Regions from separate parts of the Spirillospora sp. CA-128828 genome, predicted to be linked through region 2. Evidence: predicted binding sites of a transcription regulator. Region 2 holds the regulator's gene; the other holds the start of a gene.
What was found. The regulator HspR, encoded in region 2, represses chaperone genes until heat shock. The targets are predictions, from matches to a motif close to ANTTGAGTCNNNNNGACTCAANT.
Positions count from the first base shown of each region.

Region 1 (11,279 bases), 3.6 Mb from region 2:
GCTCGGCGAGGAGGTCCGGCTCCACGCGCGGCTCGAAGGACAGCAGCGCGCCGACCAGGTCGGCGTCTCCCGCGGCCTCGTCGGTCGACAGGGCGTCCAGCACGGCGCCCTCGCCGGAGAAGCCGCGCGAGTGCTCGGGAGACAGGGTCAGGACGTACCGCATGCCAGGCAGCTCCAGTTCCCAGACGCTCGCCACGGGACCGCCGCCGCTGACGGCCGGCCCGTAGACGCGCATGGCCCGCGCGAAGCGGAGCAGCGGCAGCATCGTCCGCAGCCGGTCCGGCCCCGCAAGGCACACCGCCCCCGGAGCCGGACGGGACGTGACCCGGAGCGTCCGCCCGGCGGGCACCGCCCACAGCGCCCCGCGCGAGCCGCGCGGCAGGGAGCGCAGGAACCGCACCGCGTCGGGCCCCTTCAGCTCCCCGCGCAGATCGAACCCCGCCGTGATGACCTGCACCTCGGCGAAGCCGCGAAGCCACCGGTCGGGCAGCGGCACCTTCTTCTCCACGACGGCGCCGTCGAGCGTGGTCACCGCCAGTTCCTCGGCGCCGACCGCCAGGTGCAGCGGATCGGAACCGCCCACCCTGGCGAGGGCCTCGCGCAGCGGCCCGTTGACGTCCACGTTCGTCGTCCCGCGCTCGTGTACCTCGCCGTCCAGCGCGGGTTCCAGGACGTCCAGCCGGGCGTAGACGCCGCCGCAGGCGGAGAACGACTCCATCCGGATCCGGTCGCCGTTGCACGTGACGACCGGATCCCGGAAAGCGGTGGGACGCGGCTGGAAGTACCGGGTCTGCGCGACGTCGGCCAGCCCGAGCATCGCCGCCGCGGCCGGCGCCGCCTGGGTGAGCACGCCGCTGAAGAAGCGCGGATGCGCCTGCGCCCCGCTGCTCGTCGTCCCACCGGACGTGGACAGCCCCAGAAGGCCCTCCTCCAGCCCGGACGGCCGTGCGTACGTATAGGACTGTGCGACCCCTGCCGCCACCGCGCTGCTCGCCATGCCCGAGAACATAAGGTCCGGTGCCGACAGTTTCTTCCACGTTGTACGCCTACTTGGCATCCTCCCCCATAAGGGGATTCCAACGGCGACTGCTACCCCGTGAGGGGCAGGTCGTGTTGAGGTTCACGGTTCACCGGCTCGCCCGTCGGCGGGCCTCCCCGTGCAGCGACCGCATGCCCTGCGGCCGTATCGCGTATGTTGCGGGCGGCGTTCACGTCGGCGTTGACCCGATACCCGCAGGCCACGCATGAGAAGACCGTTTGGCTCTCGCGGCTCTCCCCGGCGACATGCCCGCAGGCGCTACAGGTCCGCGACGTGTTACGCGGATCGATCTTCACGACGCGCCCGGGTGCTTTGTCCTCAAGCCGCTGCACCAATCCGCCCCACCCGTTGGCCAGGATGCCCCGGTTCAACCCGGCCTTCTGCCGCACGTTGCGGCCCGGCGCCTCGACCGTGCCCTTCGCCGACCGCGTCATACCCCGGATGCTGAGGGCTTCGACTCCGATCAGGTCGAACCGGCGGGCCAGATCGGTGGAGGTCTTGTCGATCCAGTCGTTGCGGCGGTCGGTCTCGCGGGCCCGCAGTTGGGCGATGGCGGCCTTGACCCGGGCCCGCCGCTTCGACCCGCGCTGGGTGCGGGCGAGTCTGCGCAGCAACCGTCCCAGCCGGGCCCGCTCCGTCTCACGCAGGCCGGGGGCATGCAGCAGGTCGCCGGTCGACAGCGCAGCACTGACGGCGATGCCACGGTCCAGTCCCACCACCTCGCCGCCGCCGGGCGCGGGGATCGGGGCGGGGATCGCGGCGAACGCGACATGCCAGCGACCGCCCCGGTCCCGGGTGATGCGGTAGGACTTGGCGCTGTCGGGGACGGGCCGGGACCAGCGGAACCGCACCCACCCCACCTTGGGCACCTTCACCTGGCCGACCCGGCGGGAGACGCGCCGCACGTCGCAGGGCTCGACCGCCACGATCCGGAACCCCTCATGCCGTCCGGCCTTGCGCCAGGTCGGGCGCCGGTGGGTGCCGGCGAAGAAGTGGGCCATGGCTTGGTGGAAGTCCTTGAGCGCCTGCTGCTGCACCGTCACCGACCCCGCCCGCAGCCAGGCGAACTCCGCCCGCGCCTGCGTCAACTGGCGGCATTGCTCGGCGAACCCTGGCGCCGACCGGCGGCCTGGCCGCCAGCAGGCATGCTGCTCGACAGACAGGTTCCACACGAACCGGGCGTGCCCGCAGTGCTCCAGCAGGGCCTGCTCTTGAGCGGGCGTCGGCTGCAGACGGTAGCGAGACATGTCCAGTAGGTTACCGACCGCCACAGACAAAAAAGGGAGACCATCGTGCGGCACCGTGCCCGGATTTTCGCCCCATTCTGAGGGACTGGGCTCCACACCAGAAGACAACGGGTGAGCCGGGGCGTCCTGCGGCGCAGGCGGGCGCCGGACGGCCGCCGCAGCCTCTTCGACGCCGCGCAGGTGGAGGAGCTCGCCAGGCGAGGGAAGCCCCGCCGCCCACCCGGCCCCGGAGAGCTGGCGATCGAGTCGGCGATCACCGCCCTCGGGCCCGACCGGCCGTTCTACCGGGGGCGCGACGTCCTGCACATGGCGGAGACCATGGGGTTCGAGGACGTCGCCGAGTGGCTGTGGACGGGCCTCGACGGCCACGGGCCGGCCTGGCGCGCCCAGCCGGACGGCGTCGCCGCGGCCGTCGCCGCCCAGTCGGGGCTGCCGCCGGGGCTCCTGCCGCTCGACCGGCTCCAGCTGATCGTCAGCGCGCTCGCCGCGACCGATCCGCTGCGCCACCACCACGATCCCGAGGGCGTCACCGCGACCGGGCGGGCGCTGATCGCCGGCCTCGTGGAGGCCCTCCCGGCGGCCGGTGCGGTCCCGGGCGGCGGACGCCTCACCGAACGGCTCTGGGCTCGCCTGTGCCCGCGTCCGCCGGGCGACGGGCTGCTGCGCGCCTTCGAGGCCGCGATGATCCTGCTGGCCGACCACGAACTCGCCGCGTCCACGGTCGCCGCGCGGGTCGCGGCCTCCGTGCGCGCCGATCCGTACGCCGTCGCCGCGTCCGGGCTCGGGGTCCTGAGCGGCCCGCTGCACGGCGGCGCGTCCTACGGCGCGGAACGCCTGATCGCCGAGGTGGGCGATCCGGCGGGGGCGTCCCGCGTGATCGGGGAGCGGCTGCGCGGCGGCGAGCGCATCCCCGGATTCGGGCACGCGGTGTACAAGTCCGGCGACGGGCGCTTCACGCTGCTGATGGACCTCGTCCGGGCCGCGGCGCCCGGTCACGACCGGCTCGCCGCCGCGGAGGCCGTCCTGGACGAGGCCGCCCGGCGCCGCCTGCCGAGGCCCAACGTCGACTTCGCGCTCGCGACGCTGGGCGCGGTCGCCGGGCTCGTCCCGGGGGCCGGCGAGGCGGTCTTCGCGGTCGCCCGCACCGCCGGATGGCTCGCGCACGCGCTGGAGGAGTACGGCCGGCGCAGCCCGCTGCGTCCCCGCGCGGTCTATGTGGGGCCGGTCCCCGGATGACCGCCCGCGCGCCCGGACGGGGTCGGGGACGCGGCGCGCGGGACCGGCGGTAGGCTCGGTGACGTGCGACGGTTCCTCACCCCAGGCTGGCTCGGGTTGCACGCGCTCGCGATCGTGCTGTGCGGCGCGTTCATCGGCTTCGGCTGGTGGCAGTTCGACCGCGCCCAGGGCGGCAACGACCGCAGCTGGGCCTACACGTTCGAGTGGCCGATCTTCGCGATCTTCGTCATCGTGATGTGGGTCAAGATGATCCGGGACGAGCGGGCCGGGGTGCAGCCGGCCCCGAAGGTCCTGGAGGAACCGGCGGAGGCCAAGGTCAAGCGGGAGATCATCCGGCAGCAGGAGGAAGAGGACCCCGCCCTCGCGGCCTACAACCGCTACCTCGCCCGGCTCAACTCGCAGAGCCGCGGACGCGGCTGACCCCGCCTCGCGGGCCGTTGACGTGAAAGGTGTGCTCCTGTGGAAGGCGCGGTGACCAGGTACCGGATCCTGGCGCTTGTGGTCGGCACGCTGCTGGTGCTGCTGACGATCGGCATGATCCTCAAGTACGGGCCCACCGACATGCCGATGCTGGCGGGCATCGTCGCGCCCGTGCACGGCTTCCTCTACATGGTCTACCTGGCGGCCGCGTACGACCTCTGGCGGCGTACGGACTGGCCGCTCACCAGGATGGTCATGATCGTGCTGGGCGGCATCGTCCCGTTGATGACCTTCTTCGTCGAGCGCAAGGTCGTCCAGGAGGCGCGCACGCTGCCGCCCGCCAAGGTCGAGGCGAACGCCTGACGCTTCCGGGGCTGGCGCCTTTCCCCTCGCCGGTCTAATGTTTGACTGAGTCAAACATTGGAGGCAGCGGCATGGAGGTGACCCGGGAGGACGTCGGCACCGTCCGCGCGTTCAACCGCTTCTACACCGGCGTCATCGGTGTGCTCGGCGAGGGACTCGTCCGGTCGCCGTACTCCCTCACCGAGGCACGGGTGATCTTCGAGCTGGCCCAGCGGGAGGACACCGAGGTCCTCGCCCTGCGCCGCGTTCTCGACCTCGACGCCGGCTACCTCAGCCGGATGCTGGCCCGGTTCGAGACCGACGGCCTCGTCGTCCGGGAGCGTGCGGCGGAGGACGCCCGCCGCCAGATCGTCCGGCTCACCCCGCGGGGCCGCGAGGTGTTCGCCATGCTGGACGAGCGGTCCGTGGCCGAGATCCGCGGGCTGCTGACCGGGCTGGACCCCGGCGACCGCCACCGCCTCCTCGCCGCGATGCGTTCCATCAACGGCATCCTCGGCGACCGCCCGCGCGGGGACGCCTTCGTCCTGCGCCCGCCGCGTCCCGGCGATCTCGGCTGGGTGGTGGAGCGCAACGGCGCCCTCTACGACGAGGAGTGCGGCTGGGACCGCACCTACGAGGCTCTGGTCGCCTCCGTCGTCGCCGACTACGTGCGCGGCCACGACCCGGAACGGGAGAACGCGTGGATCGCCGAGTCCGGCGGCGACCGGCTGGGCGCCGTGTTCTGCGTCCGGCGGGAGGACGACGTCGCGCAGCTCCGGCTGCTGCACGTGGAGCCCGCCGCCCGCGGAACGGGCGTCGGGGCCGCGCTGGTCGCCGAGTGCGTCCGGTTCGCCGCCGAGGCCGGCTACGCCGAGATCATGCTGTGGACCACGGCGCTCCAGCGTCCCGCGCATCGCCTCTACGAACGGGCCGGGTTCGTCCTGGACGAGGAGGAGCCCCCGGCCGAACGCTTCGGGGACGTCATCACCGGGCAGATCTGGCGCAGGAAGCTTTGAACCGGGCCCGTGGAGGGTGTCGCGCCTCCACGGGCCCGGTTCCGCAGCGATCCCTACTGCGTGGGCGGCCGGGACGGGGGTCGGACGGAGTTCCGGCCGCCCGGGTTCACCGGCGGGACGCCGGTTCGTGTCGCGGCTGATTCCCACCTCCTCTCCGTGCCCGGCCGGACGCGGGCGATCGTCCGGCGTTCGGGGGAGGGCGCCGTCGCGGCGCCCGGATGCCTGCGGCCGGACCGGCGGCACGGCTCGCCGCCGCGGCCGGCCCGGCCGTCGGGGACGCCGGTGCCGCGGGGGCGGGCGGCACCGGGCCCAGGGGAGGACGATGACGCCGGTCCGGTCCGATACGGCCGAGGACCCGAGGTGTGTCGCCGTGTGCCGTCGCCGCGGCATCCGCCGGGGGGCGGTGCCGGCCGCGGTTCGGCGCGCCGCGAACGCCCTCGGCCGTATCGGGCCGGGCCGTGCGGGGGAGGGGCGCGGGGGCGGTCCGGATCTTGTGCTCCGTACGGTTCATCCGCCGCCTCCCGTCCCACGACCTGGGGCTTTGCCGCCCCGAGGCCTTCTCGTTCACCGTGTGTCACGATCTCGTTGCGTTAAGTACCCGCGCGTCATGCGCACGTAAACCGGCCCCCGCGCAAAGAATCAAGATCGCGAAGCGTCCTTTACCTCCGCATGGTGCGAGCCCCCGGCTCCGGCGAGATTCTCCAGTTTTTCGACTGGTTTAGTTGACAACTCGCCACCGCCCCGCACGGTCTCCCTTGCCGGTTCGCGGAACCGGTGGCTGACCGCTCCCAGAGCTCGGCCACCGGTTCGCAGGACCGGTGGCCGCTCGCTCGCGGAGTGCTCGGCCCCTTACAAACAAAGGGGCGGACGCATGTCCTCTTCACCCCACCCTCGCCGGCGCCTCGCCGGGAGGGGGCTCGTCGTTGCCAGCCTGTTATCGGGTGGCATCGGCTACGCGTTCACGACAGATTATCCGGCGCTGGAAGTGGCAGGACCGATGCAGTCGGTCGGTGCTGTCGCCCTTTGCGCACTGATGCTGTTCACAGGACGGTCTCCATTCAGGCGATACAGCACCGCCATGCGGTGGCTGATCGCCCGTCTGGCGGCGGGAAACGCGATCGTGGCGATCGCCTACCCGTTCGCCGTCCAGGGCCTGACGCTGGGCACCGTCGCCGCCGTCGTGGTGCTCGGCTACCTTTCGGTGGATTTCGCCATGATCTTGCGGCTCGGTGCGACCGCATGGGGCGTCAAGCACCTGTGCGGGCGTGCACTCGTGCTGGGCGGGGTCGTCGTGCTCAACTGGCCGCTGCAGGGCGGGAGCGAGTCTCTGGGGATGCCGTGCGCCGTGGTCAGCGCATTGTGTGTCTGGAACACGATCGACACCCTGGGGCGGATGAAGAAGCACGGACTGGAGGACCAGGGCGCCGCCATCGCCAATCTGCTGGCGGCACCGGTGCTCTTCGTACTGGTGTTCGTGCTGCACGGGTCCGGATGGATGTCCTGGGGCCTCTTCTCCACAGCCGGTCTGGCGGGTCTGCTCACGCTGTTCCTGCCGGTCCTGCTGATCAACGCCGCGCTCCGTCGTTCCCCGAAGGGCGACGTTGCGATGATGCAGTCACTCTCGTCGCCGGTCCACGCCCTGGTGGCGCAGGTCGGCGCGGCGATGGGGTGGCTCCCCTCCAAACAGGGACTCGCGCTCGGAGATTGGGCGGCCATCCTCCTGATCGCCGCCACGGCCGTCAGAGTCTCTTCGCTCAAGAAGCCTCCCGCCGCCGTGCTCGGCGACGGGACGCGACACCGCGGCGCAAGACGCCGCTGACCCGCAACGGCGGGAAGGGAACCCCCCTTTCCGCCGTTGTACCTCGCCACCGAGAGCCGAGATCTACACGGTGACAGGCCAGAGCCGCACAGTCCCATCGGTTCGGTCGGCGGTGGCGAGAAGCGTCCCGTCCGGGCTGAAGGCGACCGCGTCGGCGCCTGTGTCGAGGACGCTGATCTGTTCGCCGGTCGCCGGGTCCCACATCCGGACGGCGGCATCGGTCCAGAGGACCGATCGGCCGGTGGCCACCAGGCGTCCACCGGGGTGGAACGCGACCGCGTCGGCACCGCTGTCACCGAGGTCGCCGACGTGTTCACCGGTCGCCGGGTCCCAGAGCCGGACCCTGTCGTTGCCCGCGGTGGCGAGGAGGGTCCCGTCGGGGCCGAAGGCAACGGCGTTGGCCCTCGTGCTGAGGGCGTGGATGTGTTCGCCGGTTTCCGGGTTCCAGAGCCGCACCCGCCCGCCGCCGTTCCCGGCCATCAGCGTCCCGTCAGGGCTGAAGGCGGCCGCACGGGCGACGCCGAAGGTCGGCAGGGTGTGGAGATGCTCGCCGGTGACGGGGTTCCACAGCAGGATCGTTTGGTCGTTACCGCCGCAGGTGGCGAGCATCGCCCCATCCGGGGTGAAGGCCAGCGCGCACACGTAGCCGCCGCCGGTGAGGTCGATCGCTCTGAGCTCCCGGGCCGGCTGCCGGGCGGACAGCACTGCGGCCAGGTCGCGTCCTGCGATGCGGTCTCCTCTGGAGGCCAGCGCTCGAAGCTCGCTGATCGCCTCGTCCCGGCGGCCTTGGAGAAGCAGCAATCCTGCCCGTGTTCGCCGGCAGAGCGGGTGGTCGACGCCTCCCAGCAAGCCGATGGCCTCCTCGCGAAGGCGGAAGCGACCCTCCCGCCAGCCCTTGGCGATGTTCAGCAACGCCTGGTCGAGATCTCGATCACTGGTGGGGAAGGTGATGAGCAGCTTGACGCCCTCGCCGACGCGGGCCGCCCGCCACAGCCTTTGAATGATCCAGCGCAATTCTCCCCACGCGGCGTCGTCCCCGGAGGCGGCCCGCTGCTGGAGGAGGTCGATTCGCCCTTGACTCGCCAGCCAAGCGCATACGCGCCATCGGTCGTCCAATCGGACCCTCTGCAACTCCGCCATGGCCTCCTTGACGCGTCCCCGGCCCGCCAGCAGGCGTGCCAGGCGCCAGGTACCGCCCTCGTCGCCGGCGTCGGCCAGTGGCCGCAGTTCATTGATGGCGTCGTCGATCCGGCCCTGGCCCACCAACCAGTCGGCCAATTGCCGGCGAGCGAAACGATCTCCATTGTCCGCACGGCTCCGCAGCTCGTCGATGCGCCCCGTGCTGGCCAGCAGGACGGCCAACTGCCGCGCCCCCTGCGGATCACCGGCCTCGGCCAGCCGCTGCAATTCCTCGATGCGGCCCGCCCTCATCAACCGGATCGCCGCCTGGCGTCCGACGGGAGCATGGCGTGGGGAAGACCGGCTCACCGTGAAGTCTCCGGGTCGGTGCTGGGCGGGCGGCGTGATGCGGTCACCGTAATGCAGGTTCGAAGGGCGAAGTACTTCCACGGACGCACGGGGGTGATCGCTGAGAGCGAACGTTGCTGCGGAAACAAAATGCTGCTCCGTTTTCTTGAGTGTGTATGACTCAACTTGAGGTTGGGTCGACCTACGGACTTGGAGCTGAGCATGAGCGAGACCCTGACGCTGCCGGTGCTGCCCCTGGAAGACGGGGTCGTTCTGCCCGGCATGGTGGTGCCTCTGGACCTGTCCGAGAGCGGCGAGGTCCGGGCCGCCATCGAGGCCGCGCGGGCGGTGGCGCAGTCCAAGGGGCCGGGCATCCGGTCGGCGGGCAAGCCGCGGGTGCTGCTGGTGCCCAGGCTGAACGGGCAGTACGCCGGCATCGGGACGCTCGGCGTGATCGAGCAGGAGGGGCGGCTGCCCGGCGGTGAGCCGGGCGCGGTCGTCCGCGGCGTGCGGCGGGTGCGGATCGGGACCGGGACGACCGGGCCGGGCGCGGCGCTGTGGGTCGAGGGAACCGTGATCGAGGCGCCGCCGGCGTCCGGGCGCGCGCAGGAGCTGGCGAAGGAGTACAAGGGCCTGGTCAGCGCGATCCTGCAGAAGCGGGGCGCCTGGCAGGTCGTGGACGTGGTGCAGCAGATCGACGACCCGTCCACGCTGGCCGACAACGCCGGGTACGCGCCCTACCTGACGGACGAGCAGAAGATCGAGGTCCTGGAGACCGTCGATGTGGTGGAGCGGCTCGACCTGGTGATCGGGTGGACGCGCGACCACCTCGCCGAACTGGACGTGGCGGAGACCATCCGCAAGGACGTCCAGGAGGGCATGGAGAAGACGCAGCGGGAGTTCCTGCTGCGGCAGCAGCAGGAGGCCATCCGCAAGGAGCTGGCCGAGCTGAACGGCGACCCGGCCGACGAGGAGGACGACTACCGGGCCCGGATCGAGGCCGCGAACCTCCCCGAGAAGGTGCGCGAGGCGGCGCTGAAGGAGGTCGACAAGCTGGAGCGGTCGTCCGACGCCTCACCGGAGGGCGGCTGGATCCGCACGTGGCTGGACACCGTCCTCGACATCCCGTGGAACGAGCGGACCGAGGACGCCTACGACATCGCGGGCGCCAGGGAGATCCTGGACGCCGACCACGCCGGGCTCGATGACGTCAAGGAGCGCATCGTCGAGTACCTGGCCGTGCGCAAGCGCCGTGAGGAGCGTGGCCTGGGTGTCGTGGGCGGCCGCAGGAGCGGTGCGGTTCTGGCGCTGACCGGTCCCCCTGGCGTCGGTAAGACGTCGCTGGGCGAGTCGGTCGCGCGGGCCATGGGACGCGAGTTCGTCCGTGTCGCCCTGGGCGGCGTCAGGGACGAGGCCGAGATCCGCGGTCACCGCCGTACCTACGTGGGTGCGCTTCCGGGACGGATCGTCCGCGCCATCCGCGAGGCCGGTTCGATGAACCCGGTCGTCCTGCTGGACGAGGTCGACAAGGTCGGCGCCGACTACCGGGGCGACCCGACGGCGGCGCTGCTGGAGGTCCTCGACCCCGAGCAGAACCACACCTTCCGGGACCACTACCTGGAGGTGGAGCTCGATCTGAGCGACGTGCTGTTCCTCGCCACGGCGAACGTGGTGGAGGCGATCCCCGGGCCGCTGCTCGACCGGATGGAACTGGTGCAGCTGGACGGCTACACCGAGCACGAGAAGGTCACGATCGCCCGCGACCACCTGCTGCCGCGCCAGCTCGACAAGGCCGGGCTGGAGGCGTCCGAGGTTGGCTTCGGCGATGACGCCCTTCGGCTGCTGGCGTCGGAGTACACCCGCGAGGCCGGCGTCCGGTCCCTGGACCGCTCGATCGCGCGGGTGCTGCGGAAGGTCGCGGCCAACGTCGCGCTGGAGAAGGCGACGCTGCCCGTCCAGATCGGCGCGGACGACCTGAAGGACTACCTGGGACGGCCCAGGTTCACTCCGGAGGTCGAGCTGAGCAGGAACGAGCGCCGCACCGGTGTGCCGGGCGTCGCGACGGGCCTGGCTGTCACCGGCGCGGGCGGCGACGTCCTCTACATCGAGGCGTCGCTGGCCGACCGGGAGACCGGCGACACGGGCGTGACGCTCACCGGGCAGCTCGGCGACGTCATGAAGGAGTCGGCCCGGATCGCGCTCAGCTACCTGCGCTCGCGGGGGGCGGAGCTGGAGCTGCCGGTCGGCGACCTGAAGGACCGCGGCGTGCACGTCCACGTGCCCGCCGGCGCGATCCCGAAGGACGGCCCGAGTGCGGGCATCACCATGACGACGGCGCTGGCGTCCCTGCTGTCGGGCCGGCCGGTCCGGGCGGACGTGGCGATGACCGGCGAGGTGTCGCTGACCGGGCGGGTGCTGCCGATCGGGGGGCTGAAGCAGAAGCTGCTGGCCGCGTCCCGGCTCGGCATCACCACCGCGATCGTCCCGAAGCGCAACGAGCCGGACCTTGAGGACGTCCCGGCCGAGGTGCTGGACAACATGACGGTCTTCACCGTCAGCGACGTCCGCGAGGTGCTGGACCTGGCCCTGGAGCCGGCCACCACGGCCGCGGTGGCCGCCTGACCCTCATCGGAAACGCCCGCGCCGGGTTCGTCCCGGCGCGGGCGTTTCGACGTCAATTGGAGTTTCGGTCG
Region 1 covers NZ_CP191986.1:6,341,997-6,353,275, reverse strand. The annotation lists gene ACQPXG_RS30665 (SWIM zinc finger family protein) at 1-997, opposite strand, end outside; gene ACQPXG_RS30660 (RNA-guided endonuclease InsQ/TnpB family protein) at 1,090-2,286, opposite strand; gene ACQPXG_RS30655 (citrate/2-methylcitrate synthase) at 2,398-3,522, shown strand; gene ACQPXG_RS30650 (hypothetical protein) at 3,586-3,942, shown strand; gene ACQPXG_RS30645 (DUF3817 domain-containing protein) at 3,994-4,305, shown strand; gene ACQPXG_RS30640 (bifunctional helix-turn-helix transcriptional regulator/GNAT family N-acetyltransferase) at 4,377-5,300, shown strand; gene ACQPXG_RS30635 (hypothetical protein) at 6,172-7,119, shown strand; gene ACQPXG_RS30630 (hypothetical protein) at 7,183-8,607, opposite strand; gene lon (endopeptidase La) at 8,809-11,208, shown strand.
Region 1: the regulator HspR is predicted to act here: its motif matches at 8,751-8,773, upstream of lon (endopeptidase La).

Region 2 (11,279 bases):
CTGGCGAGGGCGAGGAGAAGGAGGGCCCGGTGATCCGCGACAAGCGGCGCATCGATCCCGAGACGGGGGAAGTCCGGGCGCAGGCGGCATCGCCTGCCCCGGAGACCACTGCGAACGGGGGCGCCACGGTCACCGACGAGGAGACCTCCTCGCTCAAGACCCAGCTCACGGAGCGTCTCGCCGACCTCCAGCGGCTGAAGGCCGAGTACGACAACTACCGCAAGCGCGTCGAGCGCGACCGGGTCGCGGTCCGCGAGCAGGCCCTCGGGCAAGTGCTGTCCGAGCTGCTCCCGGTGCTGGACGACATCGGCCGCGCCCGTGACCACGACGAGCTCACCGGCGGCTTCAAGTCCGTCGCGGAGAGCCTGGAGGCGGTCACCGGCAAGCTCGGCCTGGAGCGGTTCGGGGAGAAGGGCGAGCCCTTCGACCCGGTCGTGCACGAGGCCCTGATGCACTCGCTCTCGGCGGACGTGACCGAGACGAGCGTCATCGACGTCCTCCAGCCGGGCTACCGGATCGGCGAGCGGATACTGCGGCCCGCGCGGGTCGCGGTGGCCGATCCCGACCCGGACGCCGGGCCGGACCGGTCCGGCGGCGAGCCGGGCGACGCGGACGACGAACCAGGCGAATGATCCTTACGGGGCCCGTCCCACCGGGGCGGGCCCCGCAGGGCCCTGAAGACATGTGGCAAGTGGCGATAGCAGAAGGCGGGGCGCCGTGAGCACCAAGGACTACCTGGAGAAGGACTACTACAAGGTCCTCGGTGTCGCGAAGACGGCCTCGCAGGAGGAGATCAAGAAGTCCTACCGGAAGCTGGCCCGCAAGTACCACCCGGATGCCAACAAGGGCGACGCCGAGGCGGAGGACCGCTTCAAGGAGGTCTCGGAAGCCTACGACGTCCTGTCCGACGAGAAGCGCCGCAAGGAGTACGACGCGGTCCGGTCGATGCCGGGCGGGTTCCGCGGCCAGCAGGGTGGTGGTTTCCCGTTCGACCTCGGCGACCTGTTCGGCCAGCAGGGCGGCGGGACGCAGACGGGCGGCGCGGGCGAACGCATCGGCGACCTGTTCGGCGGCCTGTTCGGCCGCGGCGGCGGCGGGGGCACCCGCCCGCCGGGGACGCGGCGCGGACGGCGCGGCGCGGACGTCGAGACCGAGGTGACGCTGTCGTTCGGCCGCGCGATGAACGGCGTGACCGTCCCGATCAAGCTGACCAGCGAGGCGGCCTGCAACAGCTGCCGGGGAACCGGCGCGAAGGCCGGCACCGTGCCGCGGGTGTGCCCGAACTGCGAGGGCACCGGGCACGAGACCCGCAACCTCGGCAACTTCGGCTTCCAGGAGCCGTGCAAGGAGTGCCGCGGCCGGGGCCTCGTCGTCGACGACCCGTGTCCGACCTGCCACGGCAGCGGACGGGCGACCGGCACCCGCACGATCCAGGCCCGCATCCCGGCGGGCGTCGCCGACGGCCAGAAGATCCGGCTGAAGGGCAAGGGCGCGCCCGGCGAGAACGGCGGCCCCGCCGGCGACCTGTACGTGAACATCAAGGTGAACCCGCACAAGGTCTTCGGCCGCAACGGCGACAACCTGACGCTGACCGTCCCGGTGACGTTCCCGGAGGCGGCGCTCGGCGGCGAGATCAGGGTCCCGACGTTCCAGGGCCAGCCCGTCACGCTGAAGCTGCCGGAGGGCACCCCGAACGGCCGCAAGTTCCGCGTGAAGGGCCGCGGCGCCGCGCGGCGCGACGGGACGAAGGGCGACCTGCTCGTCACCGTCGACGTGCACGTCCCGCAGAAGCTCGACGAACAGTCGCGCGAGGCCCTGGTCCGGCTGCGCACCGCCGGCGCCGGCGACGACCTGCGCGCCGACCTCCTCCAGCAGGCCAGACAGGAGTGATGGTCATGGATCCCTTCGGCGATGACACTCCGGTCTACGTGATCTCCGTGGCGGCGCAGCTGTCCGGGCTGCACCCGCAGACGCTGCGCACGTATGACCGGATGGGCCTGGTGTCCCCCGGCCGCACGGCCGGACGGGGCCGCCGCTACTCGATGCGCGACATCGTGATGCTCCGCGAGATCCAGCGGCTCTCGCAGGAGGAGGGCATCAACCTGTCCGGCATCAAGCACATCCTGGAGCTCCAGCGCGACAACGTGCGGCTCCGCGACGAGCTCGGCAAGGCGCACGCGGCGCTTGAGGATCTCGCTAACGAACTCGAATCGACCCGTTCCGTCGCGGCGCGGCTGGCGCAGCAGCGGCGGCACGGGGAACCGGGCGGCACTCCCGGCGCCGACCTCGTGCCCATCAGGCATACGAGCGTCGTGGTCTGGCACGAGCGCAACTCGGACTGATCTTCTCTCACGGGGACGGTATGGACTACAAGCTGACGCAGAAGAGCCAGGAGGCGGTGTCGGTCGCGGTCCGCAGGGCGGCGGCCGAGGGACATCCCGAGGTCGAGCCGCAGCACCTGCTGGTGACCCTGATCGGGCTGCCCGAGGGGACGGCGGTGCCGCTGCTGGAGGCGATCGGCGCCGACTGGCAGGTGGTCAGGCGGCGGGCCGAGGAGCAGCTCGCCGCGATGCCGAAGGCGCAGGGCTCCACAGTGGCGACGCCGCGGATCTCCGGGCAGTTGCAGCGGTCGATCAACACGGCCGCGAACCGGGCGCAGCAGCTGGAGGACGAGTACGTCTCGACCGAGCATCTGCTGGTCGGCCTGGCCGCGGACGGCGGCCCGGCGGCGAGCCTGCTGAAGGAGTTCGGCGCGACGCCGCAGGCGCTGCTGGACGCGTTCGAGAAGGTGCGCGGCCACGCCCGCGTCACCAGCGAGAACCCCGAGGGCACCTACCAGGCGCTGGAGAAGTACGGCGTCGACCTGACGGCACTGGCCCGGTCGAACCGGCTCGACCCCGTCATCGGCCGCGACTCGGAGATCCGGCGCGTCGTGCAGGTGCTGTCGCGCCGCACGAAGAACAACCCGGTCCTCATCGGCGAGCCGGGCGTGGGCAAGACGGCGATCGTGGAGGGGCTGGCCCGGCGGATCGTCGCCGGGGACGTGCCCGAGTCGCTGAAGAACAAGCGCGTGATCTCGCTGGACCTCGGCTCGATGGTGGCGGGCGCCAAGTACCGGGGCGAGTTCGAGGAGCGGCTCAAGTCCGTCCTGAACGAGATCAAGGAGAGCGACGGCCAGATCGTCACGTTCATCGACGAGCTGCACACGGTGGTCGGCGCGGGCGCGGCCGAGGGCGCGATGGACGCGGGCAACATGCTCAAGCCGATGCTGGCGCGCGGCGAGCTGCGCATGATCGGTGCGACCACGCTGGACGAGTACCGGGAGCGGATCGAGAAGGACCCGGCGCTGGAGCGCCGGTTCCAGCAGGTCTTCGTCGGCGAGCCGTCGGTCGAGGACACGATCGGCATCCTGCGCGGCCTGAAGGGCCGGTACGAGGCGCACCACGGGGTGCAGATCACCGACGCGGCGCTGGTCGCGGCCGCGACGCTGTCCGACCGCTACATCACCGGCCGGTTCATGCCGGACAAGGCGATCGACCTGGTGGACGAGGCGGCGGCCCGGCTCAACATGGAGATCGACTCCCAGCCCGTCGAGATCGACGAGCTGCAGCGCCGGGTGGAGCGGCTCAAGCTGGACGCGCGCGGCATCGCCGGCGACCGGACCCAGCAGGAGCGGTACGCCGAGCTGGAGCGGACGATCGCCGACCGCGAGGAGCGGCTCCGCGAGCTGCAGGGCCGGTGGACGCGCGAGAAGGACAGCCTCAAGGCGATCGGGCGCCTGAAGAAGGAGCTCGACGAGGCCCGCGGCCGGGCCGAGCAGGCCGAACGCGACCGGCACATGGACGACGCGGCCGGACTCCGGATCCAGGAGATCCCGCGGCTGGAGCGGGCACTGGAGGACGAGCAGCTCAAACTGCAGTCGCTGGCCATCCAGGAGCTGCGGGGCGTGGTGGAGCACCTGCGCGGCGAGGAGAGCGAGCTCGCCGCCTCCGGAGCCGACCCGGACCGGCTCGCGGCATTGACCGTCGAGATCGAGGCCAAGGCCGCCGAGCTCGCCGCGCTGGAGGAACGGCAGCAGCGGGCCCAGGAGCGCCGTGAGCGCATCCGCGAGCTGACGCAGAAGATCGACTCCGCGAACGCCCGTGCCGAGGAACTGCAGATCGACGCGGCCATGCCCGGGATCACCGGGCCGGAACGCGACCAGAAGTACGAGCAGCTGGCCACGGTGCGGACCCAGATCCTGCAGTGGCAGAAGGAGCTGGCCCCGCTGCGGGACGAGGCCGACGCCGACGCGGGCCACGAGCAGACCATGGTCAAGCCCGAGGTCAGCGCGGACGACATCGCCGAGGTCGTGTCGAGCTGGACCGGCGTCCCGGTGGGACGGCTGCTGGAGAGCGAGACGGGCAAGCTGCTCCGGATGGAGGACGAGCTCGGGCACCGGCTGATCGGCCAGGCCGCGGCCGTCAAGACCGTGTCGGACGCGGTGCGCCGCGCCCGCGCGGGCATCTCGGACCCGGACCGTCCGACCGGCTCGTTCCTGTTCCTCGGCCCGACCGGCGTCGGCAAGACCGAGCTGGCGAAGGCGCTCGCGGAGTTCCTGTTCGACGACGAGCGGGCGATGACCCGCATCGACATGAGCGAGTACTCCGAGAAGCACTCGGTCGCCCGCCTGGTCGGCGCGCCGCCCGGATACGTCGGCTACGAGGAGGGCGGGCAGCTCACCGAGGCCGTCCGGCGCCGCCCGTACTCGGCGGTGCTGCTGGACGAGGTGGAGAAGGCGCACCCGGAGGTCTTCGACATCCTCCTGCAGGTCCTGGACGACGGCCGGCTGACCGACGGCCAGGGGCGCACGGTCGACTTCCGCAACACGATCCTGATCCTCACGTCCAACATCGGGTCGCAGTTCCTCGTCGACCCGAAGCTGGAGAACGGGATGAAGCGGGAGGCGGTCTGGAACGCCGTCCGGAACTCGTTCAAGCCGGAGTTCCTCAACCGGCTCGACGACGTGATCCTGTTCGACGCGCTGTCGACCGACGAGCTGACCCGCATCGTCGACCTGCAGATCGACAGGCTGGCCGAGCGCCTCGCTGGCCGGCAGCTCACGCTCCAGGTCACCCCGGCCGCCCGCGAGTGGCTGGCGCTGACCGGCTACGACCCGCTGTACGGGGCGCGGCCACTGCGCCGCCTGGTGCAGACGGCGATCGGCGACCAGCTGGCCCGCGAGCTGCTGTCCGGCGACGTCCGCGACGGCGACGCGGTGATCGTCGACCTGGACGAGGCCGCCGACCGGCTCACCGTGGAGCCGTCCCGCGGCCTGACCCTGACCAAGTGAGGGACGCGGACCTGGCCCGCCATATCGACGGGCCAGTCCGCGGCGTCCCTTGTGTACCAAGATCTGTGGTTCGGGTCGCTTCGGGGAGTGCTTGCGCTATGGTGCGCGGGTAACCACTTGATCATCTGGAGTAGGCACCCCCATGCCGGAAGTCGAGCAGCTTCGTCCCGAGGATCCGACCGAGGTGGGGACCTACCGGCTGGTCGGAAGGCTCGGCATGGGCGGCCAGGGGGTCGTCTACCTCGGCGCCTCCAAGGACGGCGGGCCGCACGTCGCGGTGAAGCTGCTGCGCGAGGAGTTCGCCGCCGACCCGCGGGTCAGGGACCGGTTCGTCAAGGAGATCGCCGCCGCGCGGCGGGTCGATCCGTTCTGCATCGCCCAGGTCCTGGACGCCTCCGTCGAGGGGTCCCGGCCGTACGTGGTGACCGAGTACGTCGAGGGGCCCTCCCTGCAGCAGGCGGGGCCGCGGGACGGCTGGGCGGCCCTCCAGCGGCTCGCCGTCGCCACCGCCACGGCCCTCGCCGCCATCCATGACGCGGGCATCGTCCACCGCGACTTCAAGCCGTCCAACGTGCTGCTCGGCCCGGACGGGCCGCGGGTCATCGACTTCGGGATCGCCCGGGACACGGCGGGCCCGCTCACCCTCACCAGCAGCATCATCGGCACCCCGGCGTACATGGCCCCCGAGCAGTTCGAGGGGCAGGTCGTCGGCGCGCCGGGCGACGTGTTCGCCTGGGGTTCGGTCATGGCGTTCGCGGCGACGGGACGTCCGCCGTTCGGCGCGGACACCTTCCCCGCGATCATGAACCGGGTCATCCGCGGCGAGCCCGACCTCGGCGACCTGCCCGAGCCGCTGCGTTCGATCGTGGTGTCCTGCCTGGCCAAGGACCCCGCGCAGCGGCCCCTCATGCGGGACGTCATGCTGCGCCTGGTCAGCGGACGCTCGTCGGCGACCGACGCGCAGTCGCCCGTCGCCGTCCCGCCGGTGCCCTCCGGCCCGCTCCCGGCCGCGACCTCGCCCCAGCCTCCCATGGGCCCGCCTCATCCGGCCGCGGCCCCGCTCCAGACGACCGCGGACTCCCCGCAACCACCGACGGGCCCGATTCCGCCGGGTGCGGGACCGGTTCTGCCGACCGAAGGCGCCCAGGGGGCGCGGCGGCCGGATCCCAAGCGGCGCCGGCTCCTGCTGGTGGCCGGGGCCGGTGGGGTCGCGGCGGTGACGGCGGTCATCGTCGCTGCGGCCATCCTCTGGCCGGGCGCCGCGGACGCCGGCGACTCCGCCAAGGGCTCCGGCAACGGATCGAAGGGGTCCGGTCTCGGCTCCCCCCAGGAGTCGATCGACCCGAACACGGCGGGGAAACGTGCGCTCGGCAGCAACGGGCGGTCACCGGCCCCCTCCTCGTCACCGGACCCGGCCAAGTCGGGCCCCGGTTCGCGGCCCTCGTCCAGGACGAGTCCCGGATCACCCGGCGGCGACGCGCCGCGGCAGAGCCCGACCTCGCCCGGCGCAGGCAACGGCGACGGCGGGGACAACGGCGACGGAGGCGGCGCCTCCGACAAACCGCCGCTGGTGATCAACATAGTCGGCACCAAGAAGGGGAGCTGCTACACCAAGGGCGGCTACCTGTGGGAGATCAACTCTGTCGTCACCAAGCATTGGATCTACGTCGACGGCAGCGAGGTCGACGCGGGCAGCGAGCGCTCGGGCGGCACGGGTCCGCAGACCTTCTGGGGAAGCGGATCGCACACGGTGAAGATCTACCTGGAACAGCCCAACATCGTGCGGTCCGCCTCGTGGACCATGTGCTGACGGCGAGCGGGTGAACGGCGCCGCCCGATCGGTGCGGCGGTTTTTCTCCGGCCGTTGATCTGTTTCAGGCACGGCTGCGTATCTCATTCCCGGGCGGGGGTCTGCCGACCTGGCGTCACCGTCAGGTCTCGGGAAGGAGAGTGGCCGCATGCGGCATGTTCAACGTTGGAGACCGAGTCCGAAGGTGTGGGCCGCGGCGGGGGCGGTCACCGCCGGGCTCGCCGTCACCGGGGCGCTGGTGGCTCAGGGGGCGGGGCAGGGGACGGAGCAGGGCCGCTCGGTCACCCTGTCGTCGGGCAACGGAGCCGGCGTGAAGGCGAGCAGCGCCCAGATCGTCTGCCCGGACGTGGCGAGCCGGCTGCCGGCCGTGCCCGCGTCGGCCAAGGCCGAAGTCGACCGCAACCTCGCCCTGCTCCAGACCCAGATCAACGAAGCCAACCGCCGCCTGGCCACCAGCGCAGGACAAGGCGGACCCAACTTCGTCCAGAACGCCATCCTCGGCCCCCTCACCGGCAAACGCACCGCAGCCATCGACCGCATCAGCATCTCCATCGGACGCACCGCCGCCCGACCCACCGGACTCGAATCACTGGCCACCTGCCAACTCGGCAACTCGGCGGGCGGAGGAGGAGGCGCTGCGGGAGGCGGCGGCGCAGCAGGCGGAGGCGGCGCAGCAGGCGGAGGCGGCGCAGCGGGCGGCGCGACGGGAGGTGGCGCGGCGGGAGGGGCTTCCGCGTCGCCCGCCCCGCAGGCGAGCACACCGCAAGGAGGCGGAGCGGCGGGCACAGGTCAGATCGTCTGCCCGGACGTGGCGAGCCGATTGCCGGCCGTGCCCGCGTCGGCCAAGGCCGAAGTCGACCGCAACCTCGCGCTACTCCAGACCCAGATCAACGAAGCCAACCGCCGCCTGGCCACCAGCGCAGGACAAGGCGGACCCAACTTCGTCCAGAACGCCATCCTCGGCCCCCTCACCGGCAAACGCACCGCAGCCATCGACCGCATCAGCATCTCCATCGGACGCACCGCCGCCCGACCCACCGGACTGGAGTCACTGGCCACCTGCCAGCTCAGGAAATGACCCGACCGGGGAGTGACTCCCCCTGAAACGTACGGCGCCGCGGAACGCCCCAACCGTCCGCGGCGCCGTACCTCGTTCAGAGCTCGCGCAGGCTGAGCGCGTCGTCGAGGGGGCCACCCCCCGGGGCGAACACGCCTCAGACTTCGAGGTTCTGCTCGATTTCGCGGAGGCGGTGGCGGGCCAGGGCGAGGTTGGCGCGGCCTCGGTCGAGCGCCGCGTAGATGAACAGGCCCTTGCCCTTGCGCCCGGTCAGCGGGCGGATGATGTGGTACTGCGTGGAGATGGTGATGAGGATGTCCTCGATCTCCTCCTTGATGCCGAGCTGCTCCATCGTGCGGAACTTGGCGCGCACCACCTCGGTGTTGCCGGCGGAGGCGACCTGCAGGTCGAGGGCCTTGGAGCCGCCGATGTGGCCGAGGGCCATGCCGCTGTCGTAGTCGACGACGGCGGCGCCGACGGCCCCGTCGATCGACATCATGTCCTTCAGGGCGAGGTCCAGGTTGGACATGCGTTGTTCCCCTTTCCTAGTCATTACGTATGGCGCGCGCCTGTGAGGTGCGCGGCGATGGCACGGGCTGCGGGGCGCGACTCCAGGTGGAGCCGCCCCACATTGACCGACGGGCCCGCGAGGACGGTCAGGGACGCGGTCGGCCCGGCCGTGTAGATGACGACGTAGCCGTCCACGCCGCGGATCACCACCTCGTGGAAGGCGCCGCCGTGCGCGGTCTGCGCGATCCGGTGCGCGAGGGACAAGCCGGTCGCCGTCACGGCCGCCATCCCGGACGGTTCGACGGACCCGGGCAGGTCCTGCGCGATGAGCAGCCCGTCCGCCGACGCGACCAGGCTGCCGGTGAGCTGCGGGACGCGCGCCCGCAGCCCGCGTAGTTCCGCCGCCACCTGGGTCTCGGGGCGCCGTGCCGCCGTCCCCGTCCCCGCTCGTTTCGCCACCTTCTTCAGCCTTTCGATCACTCGTCTCACCGGTCGGCCGGCCCCTTCGGCCCGTCGGTCCTTCGCACGGTCAGCCGAGCTCCACCAGCGCCGCCCGGAGCCGTCCGAGCAGGTCGTGGTCGGCCGGCGCCCAGTCGGCCGGGATCTCGGTCCGGGGCGGTGGCGGGGGGCCGGGGACGGCGGGCGGCTCCGCCCGGATCAGGGAGGCGGCGGCGAGGCCGCGAACCGCGAGCAGGCAGCCGAACGCCGTGCGGCCGAGTTCGCGGGCCAGCCGGGCCGGTGTGCGCCGGCCGTCGGCGTTGAGCAGGATTTCCGCCTGGACGCCGGTCAGGATGACGCGCTGCCGGCGGACGCGCCGGACCGGCACGACGGGAGCGGCGTCCACGGCGCCGTCCGGCCACGCGGCGTCGAGCAGGGCGCGGCGCCGGCGCCGCTCGTGCACGAGCGTCGCCACGGTGATCCGCCGGGGCCGACCGCTCGGCGGCCCCTCGGTGAACACCGGCTCGACCGTGGAGCCGAGGAGGAAGTAGGCGGCGTCGAACATCGCGAGCAGCGCCGTCAGTTCGGGGTCGGGCCCTTCCGGCAGGCGGCCGCGGCCCGGCGCGTGCCGGCTCTCGGCGTCGACGACGGCGCCGCGGTCGAAGCGGACCGCGCCGTCGGTCCCGACGCGCAGCAGTCCGGTGCGCCTTTCCCGCTCCAGCGAGCCGAGCACGTCCGGAATGCGCTCGATGTTCACTTCGACCATGTCACCCGCCCGTCATTTCGCCGACGAGGGCGCGCATCCGGATCCGGGCGAGGGCGAGATTGCCGCTCTCCCTGTCCAACAGCAAATGGACGAACAGATGGCCGTCGAGATTCGCGTCCGTGAGGGCCAGCAAGTGATATCCGTGGGTGCCGCAAACGATGATCTCCTCGACATCGTCCCCGGCCGCGGTCGCGCTGAGCGCCGGTGTCGTCAGCACCGCGCGCACCACGTCGGTCGCCCCCGCCGCGTCCTCGTGCTGGTCGAGGAGGTCCTCCCGGCCGGCCGCGGCGACGGCCAGCCCGCTGGCGCCGTCGACCAGGGTGACCCGCCGCGCCCCCGGAATCGTCATCATCCGCGCCATGCAGTCGTCAATGCGCAAGCCCATTCCCCCACCGAATGAGAGTTGCAGAAACTCGACCATATCCAGAAGTTCGCCGCTCGCAACATAAAACAGTTGAACCATAACGAAATCGATCGACCGGGATATAAGTACCACTCAGTATGCGAACCGGTCAGGACGGATATGACCTCATCGTCCGTGAAATCGGCCCGCCGCCGCTGGCTGTTCCGGCGTGCCTCCAAACCGCGGCCGGAGACCCCGTCACGGGCGGGATGCCGCTTCCCGCAGGCGGCGGGTGAGGAAGCGGCGGTCGGGCTCGGTCCGGGCCAGGCCGAGCGCCTCCCGGTAGGCCGCCGCGGCCTCCTCGTTCCGGCCGAGACGGCGCAGCAGGTCGGCGCGCGCGGCCGGGAACAGGTGATAGCCGTCCAGACCCTCGATGGCGTCGAGGAGCGCCAGGCCCGCCCGCGGCCCGTCCGCCATCGCCACCGCCACGGCCCGGTTGAGCCGGACGACCGGGCCCGGGTTCATCGCCTCGAGCCGCCCGTACAGCGCGGCGATCTGCGGCCAGTCGGTCTCCGCGGCCGTCCGCGCGTTCGCGTGGCAGGCCGCGATGGCGGCCTGCACCTGGTAGGGGCCGGGTGTGCCGCGGCGGAGCGCGCCGTCCAGCAGCTCGACGCCCTCGGCGATCGCCCCGCGGTCCCAGCGTTCGCGGTCCTGCTCGTCCAGCGGGACCAGGTCGCCCGCCTCGTCCTGCCGGGCGGCCCGCCGGGAGTCCTGGAGCAGGAGCAGTGCGAGCAGGCCGGCGGTCTCAGGGTCTCCGGGCATCAGGCCGTGCAGGACGCGGGCGAGCCGGATCGCTTCGGCGCACAGGTCGACCCGCACGGGATCGGCGCCCTCGGACGCCGCGTATCCCTCGTTGAACAGCAGGTACACGACGCCGAGGACGGACGTCGTCCGCTCCGGCAGCAGGTGCGCGGCCGGCACCCGGTACGGGATCCCCGCCTGCCGGATCTTGCGCTTGGCCCG
Region 2 covers NZ_CP191986.1:373,708-384,986, reverse strand. The annotation lists gene grpE (nucleotide exchange factor GrpE) at 1-632, shown strand, start outside; gene dnaJ (molecular chaperone DnaJ) at 718-1,890, shown strand; gene ACQPXG_RS02120 (heat shock protein transcriptional repressor HspR) at 1,890-2,342, shown strand; gene ACQPXG_RS02115 (AAA family ATPase) at 2,363-5,332, shown strand; gene ACQPXG_RS02110 (serine/threonine protein kinase) at 5,475-7,142, shown strand; gene ACQPXG_RS02105 (hypothetical protein) at 7,327-8,220, shown strand; gene ACQPXG_RS02100 (hypothetical protein) at 8,357-8,728, opposite strand; gene ACQPXG_RS02095 (roadblock/LC7 domain-containing protein) at 8,752-9,189, opposite strand; gene ACQPXG_RS02090 (hypothetical protein) at 9,239-9,913, opposite strand; gene ACQPXG_RS02085 (hypothetical protein) at 9,915-10,334, opposite strand; gene ACQPXG_RS02080 (RNA polymerase sigma factor) at 10,515-11,279, opposite strand, start outside.